Regions from separate parts of the Microbulbifer sp. VAAF005 genome, predicted to be linked through region 2. Evidence: predicted binding sites of a transcription regulator. Region 2 holds the regulator's gene; each other region holds the start of a gene.
What was found. Region 2 encodes sigma-54, which starts transcription at its own class of promoters, with help from an activator protein. Its sites were predicted from a motif close to TGGCACANNNNTTGCNNT; they were not measured.
Positions count from the first base shown of each region.

Region 1: the regulator sigma-54 is predicted to act here: its motif matches at 5,177-5,194, upstream of glnL (nitrogen regulation protein NR(II)).
Region 3: the regulator sigma-54 is predicted to act here: its motif matches at 5,152-5,169, upstream of P0078_RS13255 (RtcB family protein).

Region 1 covers NZ_CP120233.1:3,427,516-3,437,514, reverse strand. The annotation lists gene P0078_RS15450 (AI-2E family transporter) at 1-138, shown strand, start outside; gene P0078_RS15445 (bestrophin-like domain) at 212-802, opposite strand; gene P0078_RS15440 (hypothetical protein) at 1,071-1,274, opposite strand; gene P0078_RS15435 (peroxiredoxin family protein) at 1,430-1,951, shown strand; gene P0078_RS15430 (PAS domain-containing protein) at 2,020-2,358, opposite strand; gene ntrC (nitrogen regulation protein NR(I)) at 2,604-4,010, opposite strand; gene glnL (nitrogen regulation protein NR(II)) at 4,014-5,096, opposite strand; gene P0078_RS15415 (DUF4124 domain-containing protein) at 5,427-5,987, opposite strand; gene glnA (glutamate--ammonia ligase) at 6,172-7,578, opposite strand; gene P0078_RS15405 (hypothetical protein) at 7,554-7,802, opposite strand; gene thiI (tRNA uracil 4-sulfurtransferase ThiI) at 7,904-9,385, shown strand; gene typA (translational GTPase TypA) at 9,586-9,999, shown strand, end outside.
Region 2 covers NZ_CP120233.1:1,815,983-1,825,981, reverse strand. The annotation lists gene rapZ (RNase adapter RapZ) at 1-439, opposite strand, end outside; gene P0078_RS08110 (PTS sugar transporter subunit IIA) at 532-954, opposite strand; gene hpf (ribosome hibernation-promoting factor, HPF/YfiA family) at 996-1,286, opposite strand; gene P0078_RS08100 (RNA polymerase factor sigma-54) at 1,484-2,947, opposite strand; gene lptB (LPS export ABC transporter ATP-binding protein) at 3,142-3,867, opposite strand; gene lptA (lipopolysaccharide transport periplasmic protein LptA) at 3,960-4,529, opposite strand; gene lptC (LPS export ABC transporter periplasmic protein LptC) at 4,516-5,085, opposite strand; gene P0078_RS08080 (KdsC family phosphatase) at 5,082-5,627, opposite strand; gene P0078_RS08075 (KpsF/GutQ family sugar-phosphate isomerase) at 5,688-6,659, opposite strand; gene P0078_RS08070 (MlaC/ttg2D family ABC transporter substrate-binding protein) at 7,069-7,722, shown strand; gene P0078_RS08065 (BolA family protein) at 7,810-8,043, shown strand; gene murA (UDP-N-acetylglucosamine 1-carboxyvinyltransferase) at 8,090-9,352, shown strand; gene hisG (ATP phosphoribosyltransferase) at 9,403-9,999, shown strand, end outside.
Region 3 covers NZ_CP120233.1:2,987,110-2,997,108, forward strand. The annotation lists gene P0078_RS13230 (SRPBCC family protein) at 365-808, shown strand; gene rtcA (RNA 3'-terminal phosphate cyclase) at 1,010-2,029, opposite strand; gene P0078_RS13240 (slipin family protein) at 2,075-3,235, opposite strand; tRNA gene P0078_RS13245 (tRNA-Ser) at 3,605-3,676, opposite strand; gene P0078_RS13250 (hypothetical protein) at 3,691-3,819, opposite strand; gene P0078_RS13255 (RtcB family protein) at 3,866-5,095, opposite strand; gene rtcR (RNA repair transcriptional activator RtcR) at 5,315-6,913, shown strand; gene P0078_RS13265 (C13 family peptidase) at 6,974-8,464, shown strand; gene P0078_RS13270 (TSUP family transporter) at 8,556-9,335, shown strand; gene P0078_RS13275 (glycosyltransferase family 2 protein) at 9,420-9,999, opposite strand, start outside.

The DNA of each region.
Region 1 (9,999 bases), 1.6 Mb from region 2:
CTGTTTATGTTTGGAATCAGTGGCTTTGCGATAGGGCCTCTGCTCGCTGCATTATTCCTCGCCTTCTGGGAGATTTTTATGCGTGAGTTTGTGCATCCCGAAGATGTCTTAATGCCACAAAAACCTGAAGATCTTTAACCTGTTCCCCGGGGCGGAAAAGCCTTAATTCCGCCCCATCCTATTAATATGCAAAGTCAGTTCACACAACAGCTCAGGGGGCAGCCTCCTGTAGCTCTTTTAGCTGCAAATTGAGATCGCTCATCGGCGACTGATCAACCAGCAGTGCTCCCTCGTTTGCCCGATCCAAGTCCGCCACCAGTAAAATCACTGTTGAGAAAGTCAGGGCTAAAGCTACAACTACCTGGGCAGATCCCCCGCGACTTATACCCAACTGGTATCCAATTGCCAGCATCGCCAAAATGGTCATGAAGTACAGGGATAGCCAGAGTGGACCCGGTATACGATATTGCAGCCCAACCACAACCCTGGCACGGTGCAGATCTACCATCCCGTTAACCTGCTCGGCAAACTGGCGTAAATAATCGGCGTTGTAATCCTGTGCGATATGCGCCTCGATCAAACGCCAAAGAGCTTTGTGAATTTCCTCACTGCGAGCTACATCTTCCGGAGTGACGGCGATTGATGGGTCAATATCCCTGAGATTTACATATTCAGCTATTAAGTCTCGCGCCTTATTCCGCTTATCCAATTGCAGAAAGCTCGCATTCAAATATGCGGCCTGAATGGTATTTACCTCCTGCAACAGCAATGCCTTGCGTTCATTAAATCGGTCGGCTGTCATATCAAGGAATCTCTGAATAACTCCGTGATACCTCTGGCATGCAGAGCGGTTCACAATCAAGGCGCGGCTTCGCAGGAATGTCCAGACCTTTCAAGAAGTCGTAACGCGGAGTGTGAATCGCTCTGCAAGCCCCGAAGGGCGGGCCTTGAAGGCCACAGCTGCTGCGTTGCAGCCCTTGCAAAGGGCTAGAGCCATTCGCGGCAAGCTGCGCCTAACATCTGCAGCCTTCAAGACCCGCAGAGGCATTACGGGGTTATTCAGAGGTTCCTTAGGTAAATGCCAAAACGAATACGACCAGGCCCAAAGTGGCAGCTACCGCACTACCGAGAGAAGCGTCCTCCTTGATACTGGCTTTCGATACCCGCCGCTGCCCCAGATAAATTCCCACAGCTAAAGCGCAAAGCACTACGGCAACTGAAATGGTATAGATCAGTGGAAGTGGCAGAGTATAGAAAAGGCTGTCAAAGCGCATTTAAGCCCCTGCAAAACGGCAAGTCCAAACAGTGCATTGACGCACCAATTTTCTTACTTTGGCGCATAAAGCATAGCAGTTATAGAAGAGCTATTGGCCAGTTAGACCTTAGGGCAGTAGCATAGGCGTATCGGTAAACTACAAGGGAAATATTCGTGAAATATCTGCTGACTTTCTTAATTACGGCGTTTATCAGCCTTCCCAGCCTCGCTCTGGAAGTTGGTGAAATGGCGCCAAATTTTACTCTGCAGGGGTCTGATGGCCAAACCCACACATTGGCGGACCTCCAAGGCAAAAGCGCTGTTGTGATCGCCTGGTTTCCCAAGGCATTCACCCGTGGCTGCACCATAGAGTGTAAATCGCTCGCCCAAAACGGTCATAAAATTAAAGCCTATGAAGTCACCTACTTTATGGCCAGTACAGATGATCTTAACGATAACACCCGGTTTGCTGAAGAAAGCGAAGCGGACTTCCCGTTACTCAGTGACCCCACCGGTGAAACGGCTAAAGCGTACGATGTACTTGTTCCCGTAATGAATATCGCCCGTCGCGTTACCATTTATATCGGTAAAGATGGACGAATTAAAAAAATTGACAAGGATATTAAGCCGGCTACCAGCGCAGAAGATATAGCGCGAACGCTTGGTGAATTGGGTGTTAAAAAGGAGTCAGCCTGATAATAAATAGTCCGGAGCGACTAAGAAGCCTCTGAATATACGATGAAATAGCCCAATGCTCTATTGGGCTATTGGGAATCAATGACAAAAGATATCCCAAAACAGCAATCCCGCCCTTCAAATTCATCCAACCACTTGCAGACATTTAACGTAACCTCTCCACGGCTGGATTTATCGACATACTCTTGCAGGTGCTCGGGTTTCCCTGAGGAAAAAACCCGATCATCCGCAGCTTTTAATGCATCAGCATTATTTGACCAGGGAAGTTCCCGGTCTGTCTTACCAATGACTTCACCACCAGCCAATTGACATATTTGGCGATTACCCCATAGATATACGCCTGTTTGATCTTTTACCCAAAATAAAAATGGAACCTCGGCAACTACTCGCAATTCATCAGCAGTCATATCGCCTATACCACCCAGACATTATCAATTAAGTCTGATTTTAGCAGGCAATTAGCATATCGTTCAGGCTATCTCCAAATAGCTAAATTCAGGGGCTTATTTCATTGAATAAAAACCTATAAGGAGAAAAATAAATTAAATTAGAGAGCCTCTGAATAACTCCGTGATACCTCTGGCCTACAGACTTATTCAGAGACGTCTTAGATAGGTCTTCCTATCTTATCCAGAAAGACCTTATGCGTTATTTATTCTCCGCCTATCTCCAGCTCTTTTAATTTTCGCGTCAAGGTATTTCTACCCCATCCCAACAGATCAGCTGCATCGCGTTTGCGCCCCGCCGTATGCTTTAGAGCAATTTCTATCAGTGCACGTTCGAATGCAGGAACAGCCTCATTTAAAATTTCACGCTGGCCGGAAGACAGGGCCTGGTCGGCCCATAGGCGCAGAGCTTTTTGCCAATCCGCCGGTGTTTCTGTCGCCACTCCCTGTTGGTGTAACTCCTGTGGTAAATCTTCAATATGCACCTCGCGCCCGGAGGCCATCACGGTAATCCAGCGACAGGTATTTTCCAGTTGTCGTACATTACCGGGCCAATCCAGCCCAGAGAGGTACTCCTCAGTTTCCTTGGTTAGGATCTTTGACTCCACCCCCAGATCTTTTGCCGCAGCATTAAAGAAATGCCTCACCAATCGCGGAATATCCTCACGGCGATCCGCGAGTCTTGGAATATGGATGCGAATAACATTCAGGCGGTGAAACAGGTCCTCGCGAAATTTATGCTGACATACCAACTCTTCCAGATCCTGGTGAGTCGCCGCAATAATACGCACATCCACTTTGACCGGGGTGTGGCCACCGACACGGTAAAATTCACCATCAGCCAACACGCGCAATAACCGGGTTTGCGTATCTGCGGGCATATCACCAATTTCATCTAGAAACAGGGTGCCACCATTGGCCTGTTCAAAACGTCCGGCACGCTGGGAGCTGGCACCGGTAAAGGCCCCTTTTTCATGGCCAAATAATTCAGACTCCATCAGGTCCTTGGGTATAGCCGCCATGTTCAATGCAATAAATGGCTTATCCCTGCGCGGACTGTGATTGTGCAGAGCCTGCGCCACCAACTCCTTACCGGTACCGGATTCACCGTTGATTAAAACCGTGATGTTGGAATGAGACAAACGGCCAATCGCACGGAAGACCTCCTGCATCGCCGGCGCTTCTCCAATGATTTCTTTACTACCCTGACCATTTTCCGGCTCAACCTGCTCTTCAGCACGTTGCTCACTAGCGTGCATCAAGGCGCGTCGGGTTACCGCTACGGCCTCATCAATATCAAATGGCTTGGGCAGGTATTCAAAGGCGCCCCCTTGATAAGCGGCTACAGCGCTATCCAGGTCCGAGTGCGCAGTCATAATAATTATCGGCAAGCTCGGTCGTTCAGCCTGGAAGCGCTGTAACAATTTAAAACCATCGGAACCCGGCATACGAATATCGCTAATTACCACATCCGGTGAATCACTGTAAAAATCATCCAGGGCGCGATCACCACTTTCGTAGCACTGGGTATCAATCCCCTCACGCGATAGCGCTCTTTCCAGCACCCAGCGGATTGATCTGTCGTCGTCAATAATCCAAACGCGATTACTCATTCTCTAGGTTCCTGTATTTGCTAATTCGGTAGTCAGGGGGAGATAAATTTGGAAAATGCTACGGCCGGGTTGGCTGTCACACTTAATCAACCCCTTGTGCTGATTGATAATGTTCTGGGAAATCGAAAGTCCAAGACCTGAACCCTCGGCGCGGCCGGAGATCATCGGGAAGAATATCCGCTCGCGAATTTCCTCCGGTATGCCCGGGCCGTTATCTTCAATTTCAATACGGCAGACCAATGGGCAATTGCGGCGGCCAATGGTGAATTGGCGCTGGATACGCGTGCGCAGTACCATCTCCCCACTGCTGAGACCAATACTTTCATCGATGGCTTGCATGGCATTGCGGGCAATATTGAGCAGCGCCTGAATCAATTGTTCGCTATCTGCGGGGACATCGGGAATAGACGGATCGTAGTCCCTGCGAATTTGAAGCTCACCGATACACTCTGCATCCAGCAACTGGGCAACCCGCTCCAGAACCTCGTGCACATTAACCGGTTGTAGTACTACCGGCTGACGTGGCCCCAATAAACGGTCAACCAGATTGCGCAGGCGATCCACTTCCTCAATGATAATCTGTGTATATTCGTCTAATTCCCGGTCCGGCAACTCGCGCTGCAATAGTTGTGCAGCCCCACGGATACCACCGAGGGGGTTCTTGACCTCATGGGCCATACCGCGAACCAGGTTTCGTGTCGTTTCCTGGGCGCTGAGCAGCGCGTCTTCCCTGGCAATCCGCAACAGGCGATCCATCGGCTGCACTTCCACAAGCAACACGGAAAACTCGGGGACCGGGCTGACTGAGTAATCCACAGTTCGGGTTTCAAGATTATTCAGTCGCCAACTGGCGCGGCGGACTGTGTACTTCTCATTTTTTCGCAGCGCTTCCCGCATCGCCTCGTAGGCAGCCGGAGACTCTTTCACCACCTCCTCCAACATCGAGCCTTTGACTCGGGTACTGGAAGCGGCCAACAAGTCCTCAGCGGCATTGTTCAAGTAGCAAAGCGATAAGTTTTCATCCAATACCAACACTGCGGAAGTCAGGCTATCGAGTAATTGGCGCAACTGGCGATCATTCAGCATTCACAAAATTTCCGGTTCATTCCGAGGCTCTGACCAAACTCCATTTAGTCACCCCCAGCAGACAAGTGCTGTATCCAGTCAGTGCAAAAAGCAAACCAAAATGGCGCATAAGCTGGCATTTACCGGCCGGCGTAGCTACAACCGGACACATTCAGTGCGCAGCTAGCTGTAGTGACATAGCGAGTTACCGAGCTCAAAAAATACGATGCCGCCAGCCACAAGGAGAATGCACCACAACGGTGCAAAGGTCAAAAAACAGACAGTTGGGGTTAGACGTAAACAGGAAGTGAGGGGGCTGCAGGATTTGCGGGAGCTTTCGCTCGCAGTTAATCAACCCCGAGCTATGGGGCGCTTCACATAAATGGTGACCACTTTGGACTGAGCCAGCACCTGCCCATTCGAGCCCACCAAGACGGCCTGTAAGGTATGAGTTCCTCTCTCAAGGGCCGAAATATCCAAGGCATTACCGTACGCACTCCCCTGCCAACGTTGGCCATCAATAATCGCATAAAAACTCGAACCCTCTGGGTAGGCTGGAGTTACTTGTATCTGTAGCGCGATCAGGGTTTGCCCAGGGGGGATCGTGGCCTCATTGATTGGGCTCACAATCTGGATAGAAACAGGCTCAGAACTTTCACCTTTGGTGTTCGGAGACAATTTTCGGGAGGGTAGTTGCCTCGGCAAGGCGATCGGCTGGACATTGAGCGGGGTTAATTCAACCTCTTCCGAGCTGCCGTTTGGTGGCGGTGTATCGCTAAAGGTTATCTGGCCGTCGGGACCCACTATTTTATAAATAGCGCCACTTTCTGCGGAGGCTACCACAGCCACTAGGAGCAAAATCAATAAAACAGCTCTCAGTAGTGTTTGCACTCCCAACATGCTATTGGCCATCCTTTAACTCCTCTCCTACGCCAGTCATAGAGATTTTCATACTATCGGCACCGTTTTTTACAGATACAAAATACTGCGCCTTTAAGTCCCAGCCGACAGTGTACCCGCAATAAAAAAGCCCGCACCAGAGTGGCGCGGGCTTTTCGAGAACGGCTCGACGGCATCACAGAGATGCCGGTCGCCATTACACAGAGTAGTACATATCGAACTCGACCGGGTGAGTGGTCATGTTCAGACGCTCTACTTCTTCACGCTTCAGCTCGATGTAGGCATCGATAGCATCGTTAGTGAATACACCACCGGCTGTCAGGAACTCACGATCCTGGTCCAGAGCATCCAGGGCGCCTTCCAGGCTGGAAGCGACAGTCGGGTACTCAGCCAGCTCTTCCGGCGGCAGATCGTACAGATCCTTGTCCGCAGCATCGCCAGGGTGGATCTTGTTCTTGATACCGTCGAGACCCGCCATCAGCAGTGCGGCGAAAGACAGGTATGGGTTGGCGGTCGGGTCCGGGAAGCGAGTCTCGATGCGCTTGCCTTTCGGGGAGGGCACGAAAGGAATACGGATAGACGCAGAGCGGTTGCGCGCAGAGTAAGCCAGGATTACCGGCGCTTCGAAGCCAGGTACCAGACGCTTGTAAGAGTTGGTGGAAGCGTTACACAGCGCGTTCAGGGCGCGAGCGTGCTTAACGATACCGCCGATGTAGTACAGAGCAGCTTCGGACAGACCAGCGTAGGCGTCACCGGCAAACTGGTTTACGCCATCCTTGCTAAAGGACTGGTGAACGTGCATACCGGAACCGTTATCGCCAACCAACGGCTTGGGCATAAAGGTCGCGGTCTTGCCGTAGGCGTGGGCAACGTTGTGTACAGCGTACTTGAGAATCTGTACTTCGTCCGCTTTCTTGGTCAGGGTGTTGGCGGCAACGCCGATCTCACACTGGCCAGCAGTACCCACTTCGTGGTGATGCACTTCTACGCGCAGGCCCATTTGCTCCATCGCAGAACACATAGCGGCGCGAACGTCGTGCAGGGAATCCACCGGAGGAACCGGGAAGTAACCACCTTTAACGCCGGGGCGGTGACCAATATTGCCTTCGGCAAAGTTGTGACCAGAGGACCAGGCTGCTTCTTCGGAGTTGATCTTGTAGAAGGCGCCACCCATTTCGGCACCCCAGGTAATATCGTCGAATACGAAGAACTCGGGCTCGGGACCGAACAGAGCGGTGTCACCCAGACCAGTGGACTTCAGGTATTCCTCAGCGCGCAATGCGATGGAGCGAGGATCGCGCTCGTAACCCTGACCAGTAATTGGGTCGACGATGTTACAGCGAATGATAACAGTGCTCTCATCGGTGAAGGGGTCGAGGAAAGCTGTCTCGTCGTCCGGCATCAAGATCATGTCGGATTCGTTGATGCCCTTCCAACCGGCGATGGAAGAACCATCGAACATTTTGCCTTCTTCAAAGAACTCACCGTCAACTTCCGACGCAGGGATGGAAACGTGTTGTTCTTTACCCTTGGTATCGGTAAAGCGCAGGTCTATCCATTTCGCTTCACTTTCATTAATCAAACCGAGCGTTTTCGCTGACATTGCAGTCCTCCAGGTCTTGAAAAGTAATTGGTCGCTATGCCTTGCTGTCGCTGCCGGCATTCACTCTCTACCTGGCGTGAAATAAAGCAAGGAGTGTGCCAAATTAGGGCAATCGCCTCATAGTCCCGGTTGGCGCCGGTGCGAGCCCCAGCAAAGTGCTGACGCAGCCAGGATAGATGTATTGTGGCCGAGCAGCCACATAAATACGCACCAAAATAGATCATATTTGCTCTCGCTTCGCCCGCAAACAGTGCACAACCAACTTGGCTCCGGCTAGTTTATAATGCCGCACCTTCTATCAACATGCGGTACCCCACGGATTCCCATGCACTTTGTCGTCAAGTTTTTTCCAGAGATCACCATCAAGAGCAACCCTGTGCGCAAGCGCATGTCGCGCCAGCTCAAGGACAACCTGCAGCGCCTGCTGCGCCAGCTGGACGACCGTATCCAGGTGCGCAAGGATTGGGAAAAGATCGATGTGATCGCGCCCGATGCTGTGTCCCACCTGGGTGGACGTATCGAGGAGGTGCTCTCTCACACCCCCGGCATCGCCAACTTCTCCCGCGTGCGCCAGTTCCCCCTGGGTGACCTGCACGACATGTACGAGAAAACCCTGTCGGTTTGGGGCGCAGCCCTGAAAGACAAGACTTTCTGTGTACGGGTTAAACGCACCGGCAAACACGACTTCCAGTCCCTGGATGTGGAACAGTATGTGGGCGGCGGCCTCAACAAGAATACCGAGGCATCCGGAGTCAAACTGAAAAACCCCGACATCACCGTTAAACTGGAGATCCGCCACGACAAGCTCAACGTGATCGAAGAGCAACATCCCGGCCTGGGCGGCTTCCCCCTGGGCACGCAAGACCCGGTTTTGTCGCTGGTATCCGGTGGCTTCGACTCTACCGTGGCCAGTTACATGACCATGAAGCGTGGTATCCGCACCCACTTCCTGTTCTTCAACCTGGGCGGACGCCAGCACGAGCTGGGCGTGAAAGAAGTCGCCTACTACCTGTGGAACAAATACGGCGCTTCCCACCGGGTGCGCTTTATCACCGTGCCGTTTGACGAAGTAGTGGCAGAGATTCTCGAGCGGGTCGACGATTCCCATATGGGCGTCATTTTGAAACGCATGATGCTGCGCGCTGCCGATGTAATCGCCAAGGAGCTGGAGGTGGACGCCGTAGTCACCGGTGAAGCCATCGCCCAGGTTTCCAGCCAGACCCTGAAAAATCTGTCGGTGATCGACAGTGTTACCAATACCCTGGTTTTGCGCCCACTGATCACCACCGACAAGACCGATATTATCCGTACCTCCCGGGCCATCGGCACCGAAGAGTTTGCCGCCAATATGCCGGAGTACTGCGGCGTTATCTCGGTAAAACCCACCACCCGCGCCAAGATTGAAAAAGTGGAGTCCGAGGAAAACCGCTTCGATTTCACCGTCCTCGATCGCGCTATCAGCAATCGGGTGATGCAAAATATTGATCAGGTGATCGAAGAAGTCGATGGCGAAGCACCGGATGTGGAGATCCGCGAAGAGCCGGGCAGCGCCGTGGTAATCGATATCCGCCACCCGGATGAAGAGGAGCTGGACCCACTGGAGCTAGGCTGTGAGGTGCAGACTATTCCCTTCTACCGCCTCAACAACAGCTTCGCCCACCTGGACCAGGAACGCGAGTACCTCCTGTATTGCTCCAAAGGCGTTATGAGCCGCCTGCACGCCTCACACCTGCTGGACGAAGGTTTTCGCAATGTGGGCGTGCTGCGCCCGCTGATTCCCCACAGACCGGAAACCATTAAGAAGTAACTTCTGCTCAAGGCGCGGGCAATCACCGCCCGCGCGGGTTTTAAAGCGATCAGCGCCCCGGGGCGGTGATTTTTTACTCAAAATCACTCCCAATTGTCATGCGGCCCCCCTATAATCGCCGCCTTTGGCCGGAATGCTGCTGTAGAAACCCCGCAGGCCCCCGCCCCGACTTACCAAGATTTAACGCCCAGAGGCCCCCAGTGATAGAGAATCTGCGCAATATTGCGATTATCGCCCACGTAGACCATGGCAAAACCACCCTTGTGGACAAGCTGTTGTCCCAGTCCGGCACTCTCGACCGCCGCGACGAAGGCGCCGAGCGCGTCATGGACTCCAACGATCAAGAGCGTGAGCGTGGCATCACCATCCTGGCGAAAAACACCGCTATCCGCTGGAATGACTACCGCATCAATATTGTCGACACCCCAGGGCACGCCGACTTCGGCGGCGAGGTAGAGCGCGTACTGTCCATGGTGGATTCAGTTCTGCTGCTCGTAGACGCAGTAGATGGCCCCATGCCGCAGACCCGCTTCGTAACCCAGAAGGCGTTTGAGCAGGGCCTCAACCCGATCGTGGTGATTAACAAGATCGACCGCCCCGGCGCTCGCCCCGAC
Region 2 (9,999 bases):
GCAAACTCAAGGTGCTGGTATCAATAACCATATCCGCGATGGTGGAGATGGGGGTGAGCAGCTCTTTTTCCTGGTTGAGGGCTTCTAGTAGGTGGGTGCAGTCATTGCTGAGGGGGTGCTTTCGTCGGGTCTCGCTGAATCGCTGTACCAATACTGGCTCTCGCGCATCGAGATAAATAACATCGCATTGCACTCCCGCCTCGCGCAAAGATTCGATTACGCCGGGAGCCTGCCTGATGTCTTGCCAAAGGTTGCGGGCATCGACACCTAAGGCCAAAGGGGTATTCTCTTTCGGCGGTTGTGCCCTGACTCGCTTAACCAGCTCGGGGAGAAGGCTGGTGGGGAGGTTGTCGATGCAGTTGAAGCCAACATCCTCCAATAACTGCAGGGCAGAACTTTTACCGGAACCGGAGCGGCCACTAATTATCACCAAGCGCATGGGGAGCCCTTTTCTTTGGTCAAGTCTTTATTGTTCCGCTTGTTGTACCACTTAAACACCGGAGTCAATGTCAGCTGCTAACCGAACTGCCCTCAAGCGGCTGCAGTACTATCAATAGCGAGGGCGTAGAGTTCATCACTACTCTGTGCTTGCCTTAGCTTATCTCTTACCAGGCTATCGGAAAACAAGGCGGCAATTTCTGCCAGTGTATCCAGATGTTCCTGCTCCGCATCTTCGGGAACCAGGAGAGTAAATAACAAGTCGACTGGCTGGCGATCGACAGAGTCAAAATCAATGGCGGGCTGTGTGGTACAGAGAACTCCGATGGGACTATCGCATCCGGGCAATCTGCAATGGGGGATTGCGACACCATCACCAATACCAGTGGAGCCCAGGCGCTCACGGGCGATCAGCTGGTTAAAAACTGTGTCGGAGTCGTGTTGGGGATATTGTTCGGCAATCGCCTGGGCAATATTGAGCAGTAACTTTTTTTGCTGCTCCCCGCCAAGTGGCAAAGGCTGAGGCGGGGAGAGAGTAATGCTTCCAGTGTCATAGTTCAGCGATGGTTCTGCAACTTCTCTTTGTGTTTTTTCAGTTGGCGGTCCAGCTTATCAGTGAGCGCATCAATTGCCGCGTACATATCTCTGTCCTCAGACCCTGCACAGAGGTCGTGACCATTGATATGTACTGTCGCTTCAGCTTTTTGGATCAGCTTTTCGACGGACAAAATAACTTGCGCGTTGGTGATATTGTCGTAGTGCCTGGACAGCTTCTCCATTTTGCTTTCGCAGTAGCTGCGCATAGGTGAGGTTACGTCGACATGGTGGCCACTAATATTGATCTGCATGGATTTCTCCTTAAAAGTGCATCACAAGTCCGCGCTCACCCCCTATCGGGTCGCAACCCTACTAGGAAGTGGGCCAGAATGGAAGGATACACTCAAATTTTGGATTTTGGTCGCAGGTGGGCGGCGGAAGGCGTCATTAGTGCATGACTATCTATAGTGTTGCGGTCAAAATTGCTGGTTGAATTTTATAGGAGAGTCTAAACCAGCCTTTTTCTCTCACTTGAGGAGGGGATACCCATGGATTCGCGGTATTTCGCTACTGTTCGTCGCGCAACCTTGATGCCTTGCTTATCCAATTCCTGGGTGATTTTATTGTCAGAGAGCGGTTTTCGTGGCGCCTCTGAATCAATTAGCTTGCGAATTAGAGCTCGAATGGCTGTGGACGAGGCGTCCTCTCCAGAATCTGTGCTGACGTGACTGGAGAAGAAATATTTGAGTTCGAATACTCCACGTGGGGTCAACATGTATTTCTGAGTAGTTACTCGAGAGATGGTGGATTCATGCATGCCAATGGTTTCGGCAATATCAGCCAGAACCATCGGTCTCATCGCCTCCGGCCCCTCTTCAAAAAAGCCCTGCTGCTTATCCACAATTGAGGTGGCAACTTTTAGTAGGGTGTCGTGGCGGCTCTGTAAGCTTTTAAGGAACCATCGGGCCTCTTGGAGGTGATCCCGTAAAAAGTTGTTGTCCCGTGAGTTATCCGCTCGTTTTACCAGGGATGCATATTGCCCATTGATGCGGATTTTGGGGGTGATTTCCGGGTTCAGTTCAACCAGCCAGCGGTGTTCTTTGCGCGACACAATAATGTCAGGAATGACGTAAGCAGGTTGCTCGCCATTAAATTCCTCACCGGGATTAGGGGTTAAAGTCTGGATAAGGCGGATCACCTCACCTAATTGAGATTCGTTGAGGCGTGAGCGCCTGCTGAGCTGCCTGAAGTCTCTTTTCCCAAGCAATTCCAGGTGGCGCTCAATGATGGCCTGTGCCTCTTTCAGCCACGGGGTTTCTCCTGGTAGCTGTTTTAACTGAAGCAATAAACACTCTTGGAGGCTTCTGGCCCCGCAGCCGGCAGGTTCAAACTGTTGCACAGCTTTAAGTACGGCCGCTACCTCATCCTCGTCGACTTGTAGGGAGGTGGCAACATCATCAACGTCAGTGTTGAGTAGTCCGTTCGGATCGATCGCATCAATGAGGTGCTCGCCGATCCACTTGTCGTGGCTAGACAGAGCAGTTAGGTTTAATTGCCAGCGTAGGTGGTCCTGCAGCGTATCAGTTGAGCTGTTGCGCTCAAAATTGGAGTCTTCCCCCTCTGCTGGGCCGCTATAGCTGCTGTAAATGTCATCCCAATGAGAATCAACCGGCAGCTCTGTTGGAATGTCCTGGCTCCAGTCGGTATCGCCAAGCTCTTTCTCTTCACTGGAGGTGCTGTTTAAGCCTTCCTCCGAGGTGGTTGGGGGCTCTTGCTGGGCGTTTTTTTCGGTAATCGCTGTTGCAGGAGTCAGGTCCTCGCTCTCAACCTCTAACATTGGGTTGCTATCGAGGGCCGCTTGAACTTCCTGCTGTAAATCCAATGTAGAAAGTTGCAGGAGGCGTATTGCCTGCTGCAACTGGGGAGTCATTGTTAGCTGTGTGCCGAGCTTGAGCTGGAGAGACTGCTTCATAGTTTAGGGCTGCAGGCCGGTGCGACAATGGGTTCGTCAAAGTTAACCCGAGATGGCGCAGACTACCCCGGCCCCCAAACTATTACAAGCAATAAGCGTGCCGACTACCGGCAATTGAATGGTCAGTCCAAAAATAAAATATGATGTGGCTCTCGATATTTCGCTTATTTGATTATGTTTGTCATCATTCGCCATTAAATGGTGAACTCGTGTCCCAAATAGACTTCCCGCACTTGCTGATTGGCAAGGACGTCATTTGGTGTGCCTGAGGCAATGATATGGCCCTCGCTGACGATATAGGCGGTTTCGCAGATATCCAGGGTTTCCCTTACATTGTGGTCTGTGATCAGAACGCCGATATCCCTGTCACGCAAATGGCGAATTATGTATTTAATATCATTTACTGAGATGGGGTCGACACCGGCAAAGGGTTCGTCGAGTAGGACAAAGCTCGGGTTTGTAGCGAGGGCGCGGGCAATCTCTACTCGACGTCTTTCCCCACCGGATAGAGCCATTCCGAGACTGTTTTCAATGTGGGTAATGTTAAACTCTTCAAGCAGCTCCTGCGCCTGTTTTTCTCGCTCCGCGCGACTGAGTCCCTTGCGAGTTTCTAGGATTGCGAGAATGTTGTCGCGTACTGACAGTCGGCGGAAAACAGAGGCCTCTTGGGGAAGATAACCGATCCCTTTGCGGGCACGCCCGTGCATTGACAGGCGGGTAATATCTTCGTCGTCGATCAGGACTTGCCCGGCATCAGCCTGCACCAGCCCTGCGATCATGTAGAAACAGGTGGTTTTTCCAGCTCCATTGGGACCTAGCAAACCGACGACCTGCCCACTTGAGACACTGACAGAGACATCTTGAACAACTTTTCTTTTCTTATATTGTTTGGCGAGGTGTAACGCTTGTAGCGTTGGCATAATGAGTCCTGAAATCTAGCCGCAGCCGAGAGAGGCAGCGGATTACATCATTGTAAATAGCGCTGGTTTACAGGCATTGAAATTTGGGTGGATTACTGATCTGTGGTGGTACCTGTTTCGGCTTCGGTTTCTGTGGGTTCGCCGGCTCCGGTACTCTCAGGCTTCCAGATCATCTCAACTCTCCCCTTGCCCGGTTGACTGCGAGCGCTCATTTGTTCGGTTGCGAGGTCGTAGTCAATTTTCTCGGCAGTCAGGGTGTTGCCATCGCGATCGATATAAGCCTGCCCGGTAAGCTGTAGCTCTTCAGAGCTGATGACATACTCTATGCGTTCAGCGTGGGCTTTTACAGGTTCCTCGCTCTCCAATATCTTTTGTTGGAAGTGTGCCGGGCGGCCAACAGCAATGACCCGGCTAATTTCATCGCTGGCTGTAAAGTAGACCTCCACTCGATCTGCCCTGATTTGAAGGGAGCCCTGTGTGATGACTACATTGTCACTATAAACCACGAGGTTGTTGGCGCGGTCAGCTGACATAGATTCCGAGCCCACAGATATTTTCTGGGTTCTGTCGTCGGGTAAAGCCTGCGTTACGGTAGTAATAGCTGCTAGCGTAATAGCTGTGAGGGCCTTAAAGATAGAGGAATAGCGGTTATTGGGTGTCATAGCTGCTCTTTACATCGGACAGGATTTCCATCCGGTTTTCTTTCAGGTAAGCGCGCATCCCCGTTCCTTCAGTGCGGTTGGGGCCGGAGCTAATAGTAACAACTTTGTCGGTCTCGGCGAATTCCCTGTCTGGGAAGATTGTGATTCGTGGTGTGACTAGTTGGATGCCATTAGGGGTGGGGAGTTCATCAATTTGAACATCGCCTGTGAGTACGATTCGTTTTCCCCGGTTGAAGGCCACACCTCGTTCGGATCGAGTTGCCCACTTGGGTTGGTCGTCCGTATAGAACAGCATACGCGGTTCTTTTAGGTTGGCGCGATCCCTGCGCTTAAACTGAAAGTAGGTAATTTGTTCTGCATCCACGCGATAAGCTAAATTGCCTGCCTGGTCAAAATTTCGAGTTTCAGCCCCCATGATAACAAGTTCTGGAGCTCGATTTTGCTGCTGCGGTGTGGGCCTTTTACCCAGCAATTGTTCTGGCGGACTCTCGGAAAACCAGAGTCCGGCACTGATAAGCAGAATGACCAGTACGAGAGGCAGCCAGGAACGCATCATTTTTCTCCGATATAGGGGGCGAGCGCCGCGTCAAAAGTCCCCTGAGCAATCATAATGCGGTCACAGACTTCGCGTACAGCGCCTTCGCCACCACGTGTTTCGGTGACCCACAGCGCGCGTTCCCGTACAGGTGGGGCCGCATTGGGTGGTGCGATGGGGCACCCAATCTTGGTCATTACTAGAAGGTCGGGATAATCATCACCGACATAGGCGATATCCTCCAGGCGGCAAGACTCCTCAGATAGTAACTCTTGTAGGGCGGCAAACTTGTCTTCCCGACCTTGAATTAACTTATTGATACCTAGGTCGTGGGCGCGGCGTTCTACAACGTTACTACGCCGGCCAGTAATAATGGCTACGCGAACCCCGGAGTTTTGCAGCATCTTAATGCCGTGCCCATCCAGGGTGTTAAAGGTTTTGAGTTCATTGCCGCTGTTGTCAAAATAAAGCTTTCCGTCTGTCAGGACTCCGTCCACATCCAGAACAAGCCAGCGGATATTTTTAAGGGAATCATTTATTTTTTGTTCGGATATCACCGGAATAATCTCTCTTCGCCTTTGTTTGTGAGGGCAAAACCTGCATATTAAATATCCGGTATTATCTCAGATAACACCGGCGCGCAGAATATCGTGCATATGGAGTACGCCAACTGGGTGATGCGCTTCATCTTCCACAACTAATGCGGTGATTTTATAGTCCTCCATAATCCTCAGCGACTCTGCAGCAAGAGTGTCAGCAGAAACCGTTTTAGGACGGCGACTCATCACCTCCTCCATAACTGCTTTGTCGAGTTCGATTTTTTGGTCTATTACCCTGCGCAAATCACCGTCAGTGAATACACCCAGTAATTCACCATTGTTATTTACAATAGTCGTCATGCCGAACCCTTTGCTGGTCATCTCCAGTAGGGCTTTTGATAGTAGAGTCTCTGGAGTTACCTGGGGAAGCTCGTCGCCCGCATGCATTACATCCTCAACCTTTAATAGAAGCCTTCGCCCTAGGGCGCCGCCTGGGTGAGAGAATGCGAAGTCTTCTGCGGTAAAACCTCTAGCCTCGAGAAGGGCGACAGCAAGGGCGTCTCCCATCACGAGAGTGACGGTTGTGGATGAGGTGGGAGCCAGATTGAGGGGGCAGGCCTCTGTGGCTACCGATATATCCAGATTGACTTCCGCAGCTTGAGCGAGAGGGGAGTCAGTTTTACCTGCCATGCTTATTAGTGGAATACCCAGGCGTTTTAGTAGGGGGAGTAGGGTGAGGACTTCACCGGAGGAGCCAGAATTGGATATGGCAATAACAACATCGTCTCGGGTGATCATGCCGAGGTCGCCGTGGCTCGCTTCGCCGGGGTGAACAAAGAAGCTAGGAGTGCCAGTACTGGCAAGGGTTGCGGCGATCTTGCGGCCAATATGCCCTGACTTCCCCATTCCGGTAACGATTGTGCGGCCGCGACACTGCATGATCATGTCACAGGCTCGCTGAAACTCCCCATTAATTCTGTTTTCCAGTGCTGCCACCGCTTCGGTTTCCATACGGACGGTGCGGCGTCCGGCCTCCAAAATTAAATTCTGTGTCATCAACTGCCTCGTATCGCTTGCTAGTGCTTTTTAACCAGTGCCGTAAAACTGCCTATTATGCGACAGCTTCGCTATTTACCTGTGTGACAGCGTGGATAATTTTTGTCTTTAGGGCCCAGCACTCGAAGAGGGCTCGACATTTTGCTGTCGTGCTAATCTATATTAGCGGTCTGCTGGCTGAGGAAAAAGCCAGTGTGTTGTTCGGTTGTGTCAAATGACACGCTTGTACATCGCCACATTACCAGGTGCGGCCATGGTATAGTTTGCCGTCTCCGCTGTCAGCTATGTCACTCAATGGATGATCGACACATTCTCAGTTGGGCTGCGGGAAAGTTGATATGTGGTATTGCTATGGCACTAAATTGTGCCATGTGCGTCCAAGGAATGATTTGCTAACTGGAGATAATTTGTGAACGCATCATTTTGGATTGGCCGGTACGGTTTGTCGCGATGGATTAGGTTTGCGCTTTGTGTTGTTTTTGCGTCTGCAGTAGTGCCTGTAGCTAATGCTGCTCAAAATCCATATGTAATGATTGAGGGGGTTTCTGATGAGTTACTGGGGGTGATTCGATCTAATGCCCAGTATGCGAATTCAGATCCGCAAAGATATTACGGTGCTGTCGAGGGCGTGCTGACACCGGTTGTAGATTTTGATTTTATCGCTCGGGGTGTAATGGGGCGCTATGCGAAGCAAGCGACCGCCGAGCAGCGTTCTCGTTTTACGCAGGCTTTTCGTCGTGACCTGGTTGCAACATTTGCTCGTGGCGTTGCAAATTTTGGGGATTTGGACGTAAAAGTGGTTAACCCTGGCACCACTCCGCAGGGTAATCGTGTCAATGTCCTTCAGGAAGTCCGCAGTAAAGAAGGAATCACAAAGGTATCTTATACCTTGGTGCGCAATCGGGCGGGCCAGTGGAAATTGATCAACGTAATTCTGAACGGGGTCAACCTGGGCAAGACTTTCCGCAGTCAGTTCTCCCAGTCAATGCAGACTTATGGAGATATCGATAAGGTGATTTCCAATTGGTCGGCGGCAGATGATGCAGCCAATAAAGTGAGCTGATCCGCGAACTTTGGGGTGCGCAGCTGCGCACTCCGCCTGATTCAAGTACACTTGCGTGCTGTTTTTAACTAATCGCAATTCCCTCCTATGCAACCAGACGAAATCAAGACCCTAATTGAAGGGCAAATTCCCGATAGCACTGTTGAAGTGGCTTTCGAAGGTAGTCATCTGATGGTGACTGTGGTGAGCAGTGCCTTTGAAGGTTTGAGTCGTTTAAAAAAACAACAGCTTGTCTATGCCGCACTTGGCGAAAAAATCGCCGATGGTACCTTGCATGCCGTGCAAATGCAGACTCTGACTCCAGAAGAAGCCAGTCGTTAACCTGCCATTGCCGCTGAGGTGTTGGCGATCTAGATTAAGAGATTGAATGGATAAGTTGATAATAGAGGGCGGTAGCCCGATCTCCGGGACTCTGAGGATTTCTGGTGCTAAAAATTCAGCCTTGCCGATATTGGCTGCTGCGTTATTGGCTGATGGGCCCGTGCAAATCGATAATTTGCCGCACCTCAATGATATTACCACCATGATCACCTTGCTCCGGTGTATGGGGTGTGATGTCACTATTGATGAAAAGTTGGGCGTTGAAATCGATCCCCGCTCAGTCAATGACCTGACGGCTCCCTACGAGCTGGTTAAAACCATGCGGGCCTCAATCCTGGTTCTGGGGCCTCTATTGGCCAGGCACGGTGTGGCAAATGTCTCCTTCCCTGGTGGCTGTGCAATTGGCAGTCGACCGGTCGATATTCACCTCAAAGGCCTGGAGGCCATGGGTGCCGAGATCACTATCGATGGTGGTTTTATCCGGGCTCGCTCTAATGGCCGTCTCAAAGGTGCCAATATCGTCATGGAAAAAGTGACGGTTGGTGGCACTGAAAACTTATTGATGGCAGCAGTGCTCGCAGAGGGTACAACAACTCTCCACAACGCTGCGCGTGAGCCTGAAATCGTTGATTTGGCTGAATTCCTTATTGCGATGGGTGCCCAGATAGAAGGGGTTGGGACCGACACCATGCGTGTTCACGGTGTGCCTAAACTCACCCCCTGTAAGTTCACCGTTATGCCGGACCGTATTGAAACCGGAACCTTCCTGGCAGCCGCTGCTGCGGCGAGAGGTAAGGTGCGCCTGCTTAATACCCGTGCTGATATCCTCGATGCGGTGATGCTCAAGTTTGAAGAAGCTGGCGCCCATATCAGTTGCGGTGACAGCTGGATTGAACTGGATATGAAAGGCAATCGCCCTAAAGCGGTGAGCTTCCGCACAGCGCCTTACCCAGCTTTCCCTACAGATATGCAGTCCCAGTTCACAGCAATGAATGCTGTAGCCGAAGGGAAGGGGACTGTGGTTGAGACCATCTTTGAAAACCGCTTAATCCAGGTCCATGAGCTCAATCGAATGGGAGCGGATATCACCCTGGAGGGCAATACGGCAATTGTTACCGGGGTAGAGAAACTTAAAGGCGCTCCGGTAATGGCCTCTGATCTACGCGCATCAGCGAGCCTGGTTATTGCCGGCATGGTGGCAGAGGGCACTACTATGGTGGATCGTATTTACCATATTGACCGCGGCTATGAGTGTATTGAAGAGAAGCTTCGACAGCTCGGCGCGAATATTCGGCGTATTCCCGGCTGATTGCTGCAAAGTTAACCCCAAGAGCCAAAGACGGACTGGCGTAAATCGAAATGACTGCACAAATTACAATCGCACTGACTAAAGGGCGGATTCTTCAGGAGACTCTGCCGCTTCTTAAGGCGGCGGGATTGGAGCCTATTGAGGATCTGACTAAGAGTCGGAAGTTGATATTCCCAACGAATTGCGAAGGGGTTCATCTTCTTCTCTTGCGAGGCGTGGATGTGCCTACTTATGTGCAGCACGGCGCTGCTGATATCGGTGTGGCTGGTAAGGATACATTGCTTGAGCACGGTTCTGATGGCATTTATGAGCCTCTAGATTTGGGTATTGCTCGCTGTCGCCTGATGACAGCCGGTGTTAAAGGTGGACAGCTGCCCAGTGGCCGAATCAAGGTCGCTACCAAGTTTGTGCAAAGCGCCAAGAGGCATTACGCCTCGATCGGGCGTCAGGTCGACATTATTAAGCTGTATGGGGCTATGGAGCTCGCACCGCTAATGAACCTGGCCGATGAGATCGTGGATATTGTGGATAGCGGCAATACGCTAAAGGCCAATGGCCTTGAAGCTCGCGAGACCATTGCGCAAATTAGTAGCCGGCTTATCGTCAATAAGGCCGCTCTGAAGATGAAATATGCATCTATTAATAGT
Region 3 (9,999 bases), 1.2 Mb from region 2:
TTTTGGGTGGAAGGCAACTGCACAAATATGATCGAAACCATTCCCGATCACAGCAGTTATCCCAGTGCGAGTGCATTATGCAGGCGGAGTACCCAGCGATTTATTGATGTATATCAGATTGATGCCTCGCTTTTAGAAAGATTTCCTAGAGGTTTCTGAATAAAAAATTTGTTTTGGAAAATAACATTGGTTAAGCAAAGTTAAAAAAATTAAAGGTGGCGGCTACTAACAAAAAAAAACCGTAAAAATTTTTATATTTATCGACCAAATTAATGGGCCTTAAAAACTTGTGAAATTAGTGCCAGCTGCTAAAAGTTATATTCAAATTAGCTCCAGCAATAATAACCAAAAGGGAAAGACAATCATGCCTGACTACACCACCTCTTTCTTAAGCCCAGTCACTCAGGAAGAAGCTTACCGGGCAGTTGCTGAAAAGATGTCCCAATGGTGGACGCCAACTAGCGGTCCTTTCCTGGCAGTGGGTGATACCGCCAAGACCGGATTTGGTGGCGAGTCCTATTGGGTGTTTCGCGCCAAAGCTTTGGTGCCGCAGAAGTTAATCGAACTTGAGTGTATAGAGTCCAATATGGTTTCTGAGCAGGTTGATGATCCACAAGAGTGGCAGGGCAGTACTCTTCGCTTTGAATTTTCTAGCGAGCCCGGTGGCACCCGCCTCACCTTTACCCATATCGGTCTCTCACCGGAGATGAAATGCTGGAAAATGTGCAAAAGCGGATGGGATTACTATTTGCCAGGAAGCCTTCAGGATTACCTCAAAGATGGGGCTGGCAAACCGAATAGCTATTAGTGAGATAGAAGGGCCCCGCAGATGCGGGGAACAAGAGGTGTGAAAGCAGGGCTTTTAATCGCCTTCCGGTTTACCGCTGCATCTACAGAGAACACTAAAACTCTAACCTATTGTTTTTAAACAATTTTTCGACGGCTTTGGCAATGTCTCAGGGCTGGGGCAACCCAGCCCCTTGTACCTAACATCGGGCTTTCTTTTCTCTTAGCAGTTCTCAACCACTACTCGCCACTGATCCTCTCCCACTTGGTTCAAATCGATGGTCACTCCTGTTATCTGACGCACGACTTCGATATTGGTCAAGAGGTGGAGGCTCGGCTTCAGGGTAGTGAAGCTTCCACCGACCCCCAGCACCAATGGGAGTATTAGCTGGTCAGCCAGATGTTCGCCCACTGGCACGCCGGCGTGCATATAGCGTTGCATCTGCCGAATCGCGCGATCGGCAACACGCTCAGCGCTAACACCCTGCTCCCCCATAGCCTCAAACACCTCAGCCACTTGCTGGGACTGCAGACGCAGGGAGAGTACATTGCCAGGCCCTTGGGACTTCACCTGCCTTTGATGCAGACGCTCCGATCGCCATTCGCACTTCTTACGGACCTGCGCCAGCTCCCGCTGGGCCACATGAGCAGGGATATGGGCCGAGGTCGCCACAGCTTCAGCATCCAGAAGTTCACCCCGTTCTGTCAGCTCCAGTTTTGACCACTGCGATAGCGGCTGGATACGTGTGCGCCATGAACCACCCCCGGCAGGGTAGAAGCCATAATCATCCAGGGCCACCTCCACACCAGCGCCCATACGAGCCAACAGGGGCAAATATGCCTGGGCTATAAAATCAAAGCTGGGAGCCTTTTTATTATGAGTGCCACCTTCAAGACACAACTCACTGACACCATCGGACAATAACAACGGCAGCAATACGGTTTGAAACACCAAACTGGTACTACCGGCCGAGCCAATAGAAAAGTGGTATTTACCGGGACGCACTTTCCCCGGTGCAAAAGTAATTTCCGAGGCACCCAATTGTTCGCCGCTGACTTCGGCATGGCTAATCGCTTTAGCTGCTCGCAAGCAGGCTAAGTGCTGGCGCAACAAACCGGGTTTTTTACGACCTGCTCGAATATTTTTAATTCGAACCGCTATTCCCAAACAAACAGACAAGGTGAGGGATGTCCGCAAAATCTGTCCGCCGCCCTCCCCCTGGGCGCCGTCTATCTCAATCACTGTTTAATTCCTTAAAATTTACATCTTTTTTAGTGAGTGGCGTCTTTAAGCCGTAGGGCGCAACTTCACCAACTCATTCATCACCCCATCGAGACCGCCATATACGGAAATCTTATCGATGCGGGTGCTGACCCGCTCCAAAGCTTCCAGTTCTTTCAAGCGCAACAGTACCGGGTTGTTATCCATCAGCTTGGCGGTATTGTGCAGAGATCGCATAGCTTGGGTTTCTTCCCGGCGCTTAATCAGGTTTGCCTCAGATTCCTTCTGCGCTTCTACAACCTGATTGAGGATCATCTTCATATCGCCGGGCAAAATAATATCCTTGACCCCGACACTGGTAAGCTCGATACCAAATGTCGCCAGCTTGTCACGGATGCCGGTCGCAATCACAATATTCAGCCTATCCTTATCGGCCAGAAGGCTATCCAGGGTTTGGGTACCCACGGCCTCGCGCAAGTGCAGCTGCAATTCGCGATAAATAAAACCTGTACTATCGCTGAGCTTTAGCGCTACTTTTTTTGCATCGGCAATTTTGTAAGCGCCAGTCAAGTTGACACGCAGGCTGACCCTATCCTTGGTCAGAATTTCCTGGCCGCTAACTTCGATGGTTTTCAACCGCAAGTCCAGTACCTTAACCTCGATAGAGCGGTTGTATTTCCAGTAGCCATAACAGCCGGGCTGTAACACCTTTTCCAACTTACCGTTGACCATTAACAGGCCCACGTGCTCATCGGGAATCTCGTTGTAGCTTACCGCCTGAAGGGCGGTGCGCATTTGTCCAGCACGTACACCTCGCCCCAGTAAGCCCAGGACTTTTTTATCGATGGCGTATTCCTCAGAGATATCCACGATTTCCACTCGCACGGATTCACCGCCCTTCCACACAGCGCGAAAAGTACCCGGTGGCAAAATATCGACCAAGTGATTATCCCGGTAAAACAATCCCACCTGATGGTCTGACAATTCATAGGATTGCAGGTATTCACCAAGGATCTCACCATAGGTGTTTAACAAAAATTTGGCTTTGATTTCACCGAATACCACATCGGTAATATCGTAAGTTTCTGCCCGTACATCACCGGACAATAGGGATATACGATGGCTGCCAGGTGGCAGCACCCCTTCAAAACGGTTGCGGCGAAATAGCAACACTCGCTCGCTATCCGCAACATCCACGTTCTTCCATATTTTGAACAGAGATATCATGGTTCTTATCTTTTATTCCATTTCCATACTGCGTTACCCCATGGGGCCGCAAAGGTGGGGCCCGTCCAGCGACTGGTGGTAAACCGTTTGTGCCGAGCAGGACCCAGCGGCAGAGGAATTGCAACCTTCTCCACCAGGCTCACCCTGAGCCTTCAGCCAAATTCCCTGGCCAGGAGAAACAATGACAAATCTTGCCGCTGGATCGCACAGGGCAAACCCACGATTAACGACACAGTTGCCGGAGCACCTCCGCGATAAACCGCTAAATCCTATTTACCGCATCGAGAGGTTGTCGGACCCCGGATAGATTTTTAACAGGGAGTCGAACCCCAGGCTCTCGCCTCTTTCCAGATCGTTTTGAGAACGATGGGACTTTGGCAGGAATCGAACCTGCTACCAATCGATAAGTTATCGACTGCTCTACCAAATGAGCTACAAAGTAAATGTTTGAACTTCTATCCCGTGGGTACACCTGCCGCCATAGGCGGTGATGCCAGGCCGGGATTCAGAACCGGCTCCGCTGACGGGCTAAAGAACTCAAACTCGGTTGCGGCAACCCGGCGAATTCGTCCGGCGGCCTGCATACTTTAGCAATTGCCTTAGTTCGGCCGATCCCTGGCCTAAAACGCGTCAGCCTTTGACGCAAACCACTTGCTTGAGGGTGTAGACGATTTCCACCAGGTCTTTCTGTGCTGCCATAACCTTTTCGATAGGTTTGTAGGCCGATGGGGTTTCATCGATCACACCCTCGTCTTTTCGGCATTCCACATCGGCGGTGGCCGCGCGATGCTCTTCCAGGGAGACCAGCTTTTTGGCCTTGGTACGGGACATCACTCGTCCGGCCCCATGGCTACAGCTACAGAAGCTTTCTTCGTTACCCAGCCCCCGCACAATAAATGACTTGGCCCCCATACTACCGGGAATAATACCCATTTCGCCGGCACGCGCTCTTACAGCGCCTTTCCGGGTCACCAATACATCCTTGCCGTAATGATGCTCGCGGGAGACATAATTGTGGTGACAATTCACCGCTTCCATACACGCCTCAAAATCCATCCCCAGGGCCTGCTTCACCGCGTTAATAGTGCGCGCCATCATCACTTCGCGATTGATACGGGCAAACTCCTGCGCCCACTCCACCGCTTGCACATAGTCGTCAAAGTGCTCGGTACCTTCCGGGAAATAGGCCAGGTCATTGTCCGGCAAGTGGATATGCCAGCGCTCCATATCCCGCTTGGCTTTCTCAATAAAGTAAGTACCTATTCGATTTCCCACTCCCCGAGAACCACTATGCAGCATCAACCACACGCTACCCTGTTCATCCAGGCACATCTCGATAAAGTGATTGCCTGTACCAAGTGTTCCCAAGTGATTGATATTATTAGTATTTTTTAATACCAGATGCCTCTCTTTGAGCAGTTCAAACTGGGCGGCCAGAGGCGCCCAACCGGCAAGTGCATCGTCCGGTGGATTCTCCCAGGCCCCCTTGTCCCGCCCTCTCCCCCGGTGTCGGCCAGTACGTCCGTGGGGCACGGCTCGTTCGATGGCGCTGCGCACTCCAGCCAGGTTGTCCGGCAGTTGCGCCGCCATCAGGCTGGTGCGAACCGCCATCATGCCGCAGCCAATGTCCACCCCTACGGCAGCGGGAATTACTGCCCCCAGGGTTGGGACTACGCTGCCAATGGTGGCGCCTTTGCCCAGATGTACATCGGGCATCGCCGCGACCCATTTATGGACGAATGGCATCTGCGAGATATTTTTGAGCTGCGCTTTGGCTTCATCTTCAAAAGGCACACCCAGGGTCCAAGACTTAATCGGTACCCCACCTGCCTGCATTACTTCATATGGCATTGGTTTCATCTTCCACTCCTTTTGAAACCGCGCTTGGTATTCATGTGTTTCATTTAGTTATTGATATAGCGAATTGGGTGCCAACTTTTGCAGACAACTGAAAAATACTTGTAACCTATTGTTTTTTAACGATTTATTTTTTATCTCAGGATTTTTTAGTAGATTTTTTGAGACAGGGGATTCATAAATTTCTATCTTTTTTGATAGTTAAATCATATTTTAGATAGAATGAAGACAATCGCTATCAGTATTCTCGGTACCAGCAAGGACCGGCGCGGCAAAGGCGACAAGCGCTGGGATAAATGGCGCCCAAACATTTCCATGTGCCAGCACGATGACCTATTGATCGATAGGCTGGAGCTCCTTTTCGACAACCACTCGAGAAGCCTGGCTGACCAGGTCACAGAAGATATTGCGCGGGTCTCTCCAGAGACCGAAGTGGTCCACCACCGGGTGAACTTCAATGACCCTTGGGATTTCGAGAGCGTATATAGCAATCTGCTGGATTTCGCCCGCGCCTATAGCTTCAAGCCGGATGACGAGCAGTACCTGGTGCATATCACCACCGGTACCCATGTAGCTCAGATCTGCTTGTACCTGTTAACAGAGGCGGGGTATTTCCCCGGGCGTCTGCTGCAAACTTCCCCAGCGCGAAAGAACAGTAGCTTGCCGGGCGAGTACCAAATCATCGATTTGGATCTGTCCAAATACGACCAGATCGCCTCGCGCTTCCAGAGGGAACACCAGGAGGGCACCACCTATCTGAAGGGTGGAATCGAGACCAACAATCTCGCCTTTAACCAGATGATCGAGCAGCTGGAACAGGTCTCGATCCGCTCCGACGCCCCCATACTGATTACCGGCCCCACAGGGGCAGGTAAATCCCAGCTGGCCCAGCGTGTCTTTGAACTACGCAAGCAGCGGGGCAAGCTAGAGGGTGGCCTGGTAGCGGTTAACTGCGCCACCCTACGCGGCGAAAATGCCATGTCCGCCCTGTTCGGCCATCGTAAAGGCGCCTATACCGGTGCCACCACCCACCGGCCAGGCTTGCTTATGGAAGCAGATAAGGGCCTGCTGTTTCTCGATGAAATCGGTGAGTTGGGATTGGATGAGCAGGCCATGTTATTGCGTGCGATTGAGCACAAACGCTTTATGCCTTTCGGCTCTGATAAGGAAGTAAGCAGTCACTTCCAGCTGATCGCCGGTACCAACCGGGATCTGGTACAGCTCTGCCAAGAAGGTAAATTTCGCGCGGACCTGCTCGCCCGTATCGATCTATGGACCTACCGACTGCCCTCTCTACGAGAGCGTATTGAAGACCTGGAACCCAATATAGATTTTGAGCTGGAGGCTTTCTCCAGGAAATCCGGGCATCTTGTCAGCTTTAATAGAGCAGCACGGGAAAAGTACCTGAGTTTTGGGCGCTCCCGCGAGGCCAGCTGGTCTGCGAACTTTCGCGATCTTAACGCCAGTATCTTGCGTATGGGTACCCTCGCCGACGGTGGGCGTATCACGACTCAAGTGGTGGAAGAGGAAATCCATAGGCTGCGAATTAAATGGCAAAATCCACTAACAGATTCATCGCTACCTCTTGCCCACATTGAAGCACTGTTGGGCCCTGATCAGATCGAACAGATGGATTACTACGAGCAAATCAAACTTGCTGGGCTAATTCAAGTTTGTGAAGAATCCAACTCGATGGCCGAGGCCGGACGCAAATTATTTCAAGTGAGCCGCACCTCAAAAAAATCCAACAACGACTCACACCGGGTACGCCAACTTTTAGATAAATACGGTCTTAAATTCGACCAGCTGAATAAAACATAGAGGCCACTTAGCATCATTTTTTGTTAGTCTGATTCCAAAAGCCGGATGCTGGATCATGGAATGAAATACACCTATTTAACGCCGTTTATTTTCTTACTCAGCGCCTGTGAGCCAACCCAGTTCGCGGGTGGTACCGCCTTGCCAGATGGCTCTGTTTACAGAGGCGAGATGCTTAACGGTCTGTTTCATGGATGGGGTCAGCTCGAATGGCCCAACGGAAGCCATTATCGTGGCGACTTTCAAGAAGGTCGCATGACAGGTGAAGGTGAGTTAACTGGAAGTGATGGCTGTAGCTATAAAGGGGAATTCCTCAATGGAGAACCCCACGGCAAAGGCCGCTATACCTGCGATGAAAATGAATGGGCGGGAGAATTCCATGAAGGGGAGCTGCAAAGCGGTACTTTAAATTGGGATGAAGGTGGGCGTTATCATGGTGAGTTTTTAAACTTTGATCCCCACGGCGAAGGCAAACTCACTGCAGAAGATGGCAGCTTTTATCAGGGCAGCTTTGAAAACGGTTTTTTAATACAAGGTAGCTATTCGGATAGCGATGGTCATCGTTATACCGGCAATTTCGAATACGGCTCCTATTCCGGCGAAGGTGAACTCACACAGCCCGACGGTACGATTATCCGTGCTACTTTCCGCTATGGAGAAGCAGAAGGAGAAGGCGTACGAATAAGTACGGATGCTGAAGGAAACACTGTCGAGGAGTCTGCCTATTTCTCCGGTGGTACCTATTATCCCAGCGAAGACGCCTGGCGCGCACAGACAGATATTCCCGGTGCCCAAGTAGAAGCCAGGCTCTACAGCGAGAGTGAGCGCTTACAAAGTGCCATAGCCGCCCTCCCCTCACAACGGCCCGGCGTACGCGATATTTACACCCTACTGATAGGTGGTGACGGTACCTCTCCAGTATTTGCCAGGGAGCTGGACTGGGTGGCAGAGCGCCTCGATGAAGCCTTTAGCATTGACCAACGTATGCTACGCCTCAGTAACGGCGGCGGATACGGTTTCCCCCTGGCTACCCGCACCAGTATCCAGGAAAGCCTTAATGCAATTGATCAGTTAATGGACCCCAAAGAAGATTTACTTCTCATACACCTGGTCAGCCATGGTGCTCGAAATGGAGATTTCAAAATTGCCGAGGGGGAGATTCCCCTAAATGATTTCTCACTGAAAGATGGGCAACGATTGCTGAACAATATTAACGCCCAGTACCAGTGGATCGTTGTTTCAGCCTGCTTTTCCGGTCAATGGGTAGAAGCCCTACATAGCCCCAATCGGGTCATCTTTACTTCGGCCGCTGCGGATCGCAGCTCCTTTGGATGTAGCGATGATTCCGAGCGCACCTGGTTTAGTTCCGCGCTTTACGGTGAAGCCCTCAATCAGGGAGTGAATAATCCTGAGGCATGGTTTGAAGCCGCTAAGTTAAAAGTAACCGAGATGGAACAGGAACAGGGGATTAAAAGAAGCCGCCACTCCCTGCCCCAATATTCAGTGGGAGAGAATTTCCTAATGTGGTGGCATGGAAAAAAATCGATTTATTAATTTTGGAATTCCAGTACAAACCGACTAAAAAATTATTTTTGGTACTAATCACTATCCACCATAATACCAAGCGAAAGGAGATACCTTCTTGGTGTTAGCTAGCCTCTCTGTAGAATTATTGTTTGTTTTGTTTTTCGTTGCCGTTATTGCGGGCCTACTTGATACACTAGCAGGTGGGGGCGGCCTGATAACTGTACCGGCCCTTATTCTTAGTGGCGTCCCGCCACTAGCTGCCTTGGGTACCAATAAATTACAAGGCAGTATTGGTACTGCAACTGCTACCTACATGATGCTTAAAAACAACAAGATCAGTTGGAATGGAATCAAAAATCTAATGCTATTTGCCTTTATTGGTGCAGCCATGGGCACAATAGCAGTACAGTTCATCAATACTGATGTTTTGTCATTTATTATCCCTGCTGTTCTTTTATTTATCGCTATTTATTTTATAGTTTCTCCGTCCCTTACTCACAGTAGTACTAAACCCAAGGTCTCAAGAAAGAAATACCAATATGGCGTAATCCCATTTATTGGTTACTATGATGGTATGTTTGGCCCCGGAACTGGATCATTTTTTGCCTTATCAGGCGTTGCCTGTAGGGGACAGGATTTACTAACCTCCACAGCCAATGCAAAACCTCTCAATTTTTCCACTAATATCGCATCTTTAATCGTATTCTTATTTGCCGGTCAAATTTTATGGGTTGCGGGAATCTTAATGATGATTGGACAAGTTATAGGTGCCTGGCTGGGATCTCATTTTCTATTTAAAATTAATCCTGGTTATTTACGGGGATTGGTAGTTCTTATGTGTGGTGGAATGTTAATAAAATATATCCACTCTATGGGATGGATAGATTATATTTTCTGAAGGGTATGGAGGTGGCTGGAATTCAGAAAAATCAGATTAAACATTAAGACTTTGGATTGTTTTATGGAGCATCTAAAAAGATCTTTAATGAACTTCTTTTTTAAGCTCCATCAACTCCTTCTTGATCTCGGTGATTTGATTCGATAGCTTGCTCTCAAAATCCTCATTGATTATCGACATATACTGCTCAAACCGACTCTGTTTTATTAGATATTCTAATCTTTCTAGCAATTCATCATTGGAAACTCTTCTCTTGGCTCGTTTCCTGGTAAATTTTATCAGTGGCTTTACCCAGTCAGGCAGTCGATAATAAGTATTTTGAAAACCTCTGCTCATGGAGTATCTAAAACCATTTTTCCGTATATAGATAGATAGCTTTGATGGTAGTAACCTATAAAATAGATTTAAATATTTATCCATCTTACTGCAGTCGGAATACCACTCTCTCACCAAACTCTGCTTATCTCTATCTAACTTCAGAGCGCCTAAAGCTTCATTAAATTCTCTTTCTGTATATTTTTCGATTAATTTTGACTTGGTTAATAGAGAAATTACATTTTTATCACCATAAAGCGGTCGTAATTCTATCAAATACAGCAACCAACATCCCAGAAGATCATTCTTATAATCCGCATCACTAGCATTTTTTGTTAAGTAGTCAAAT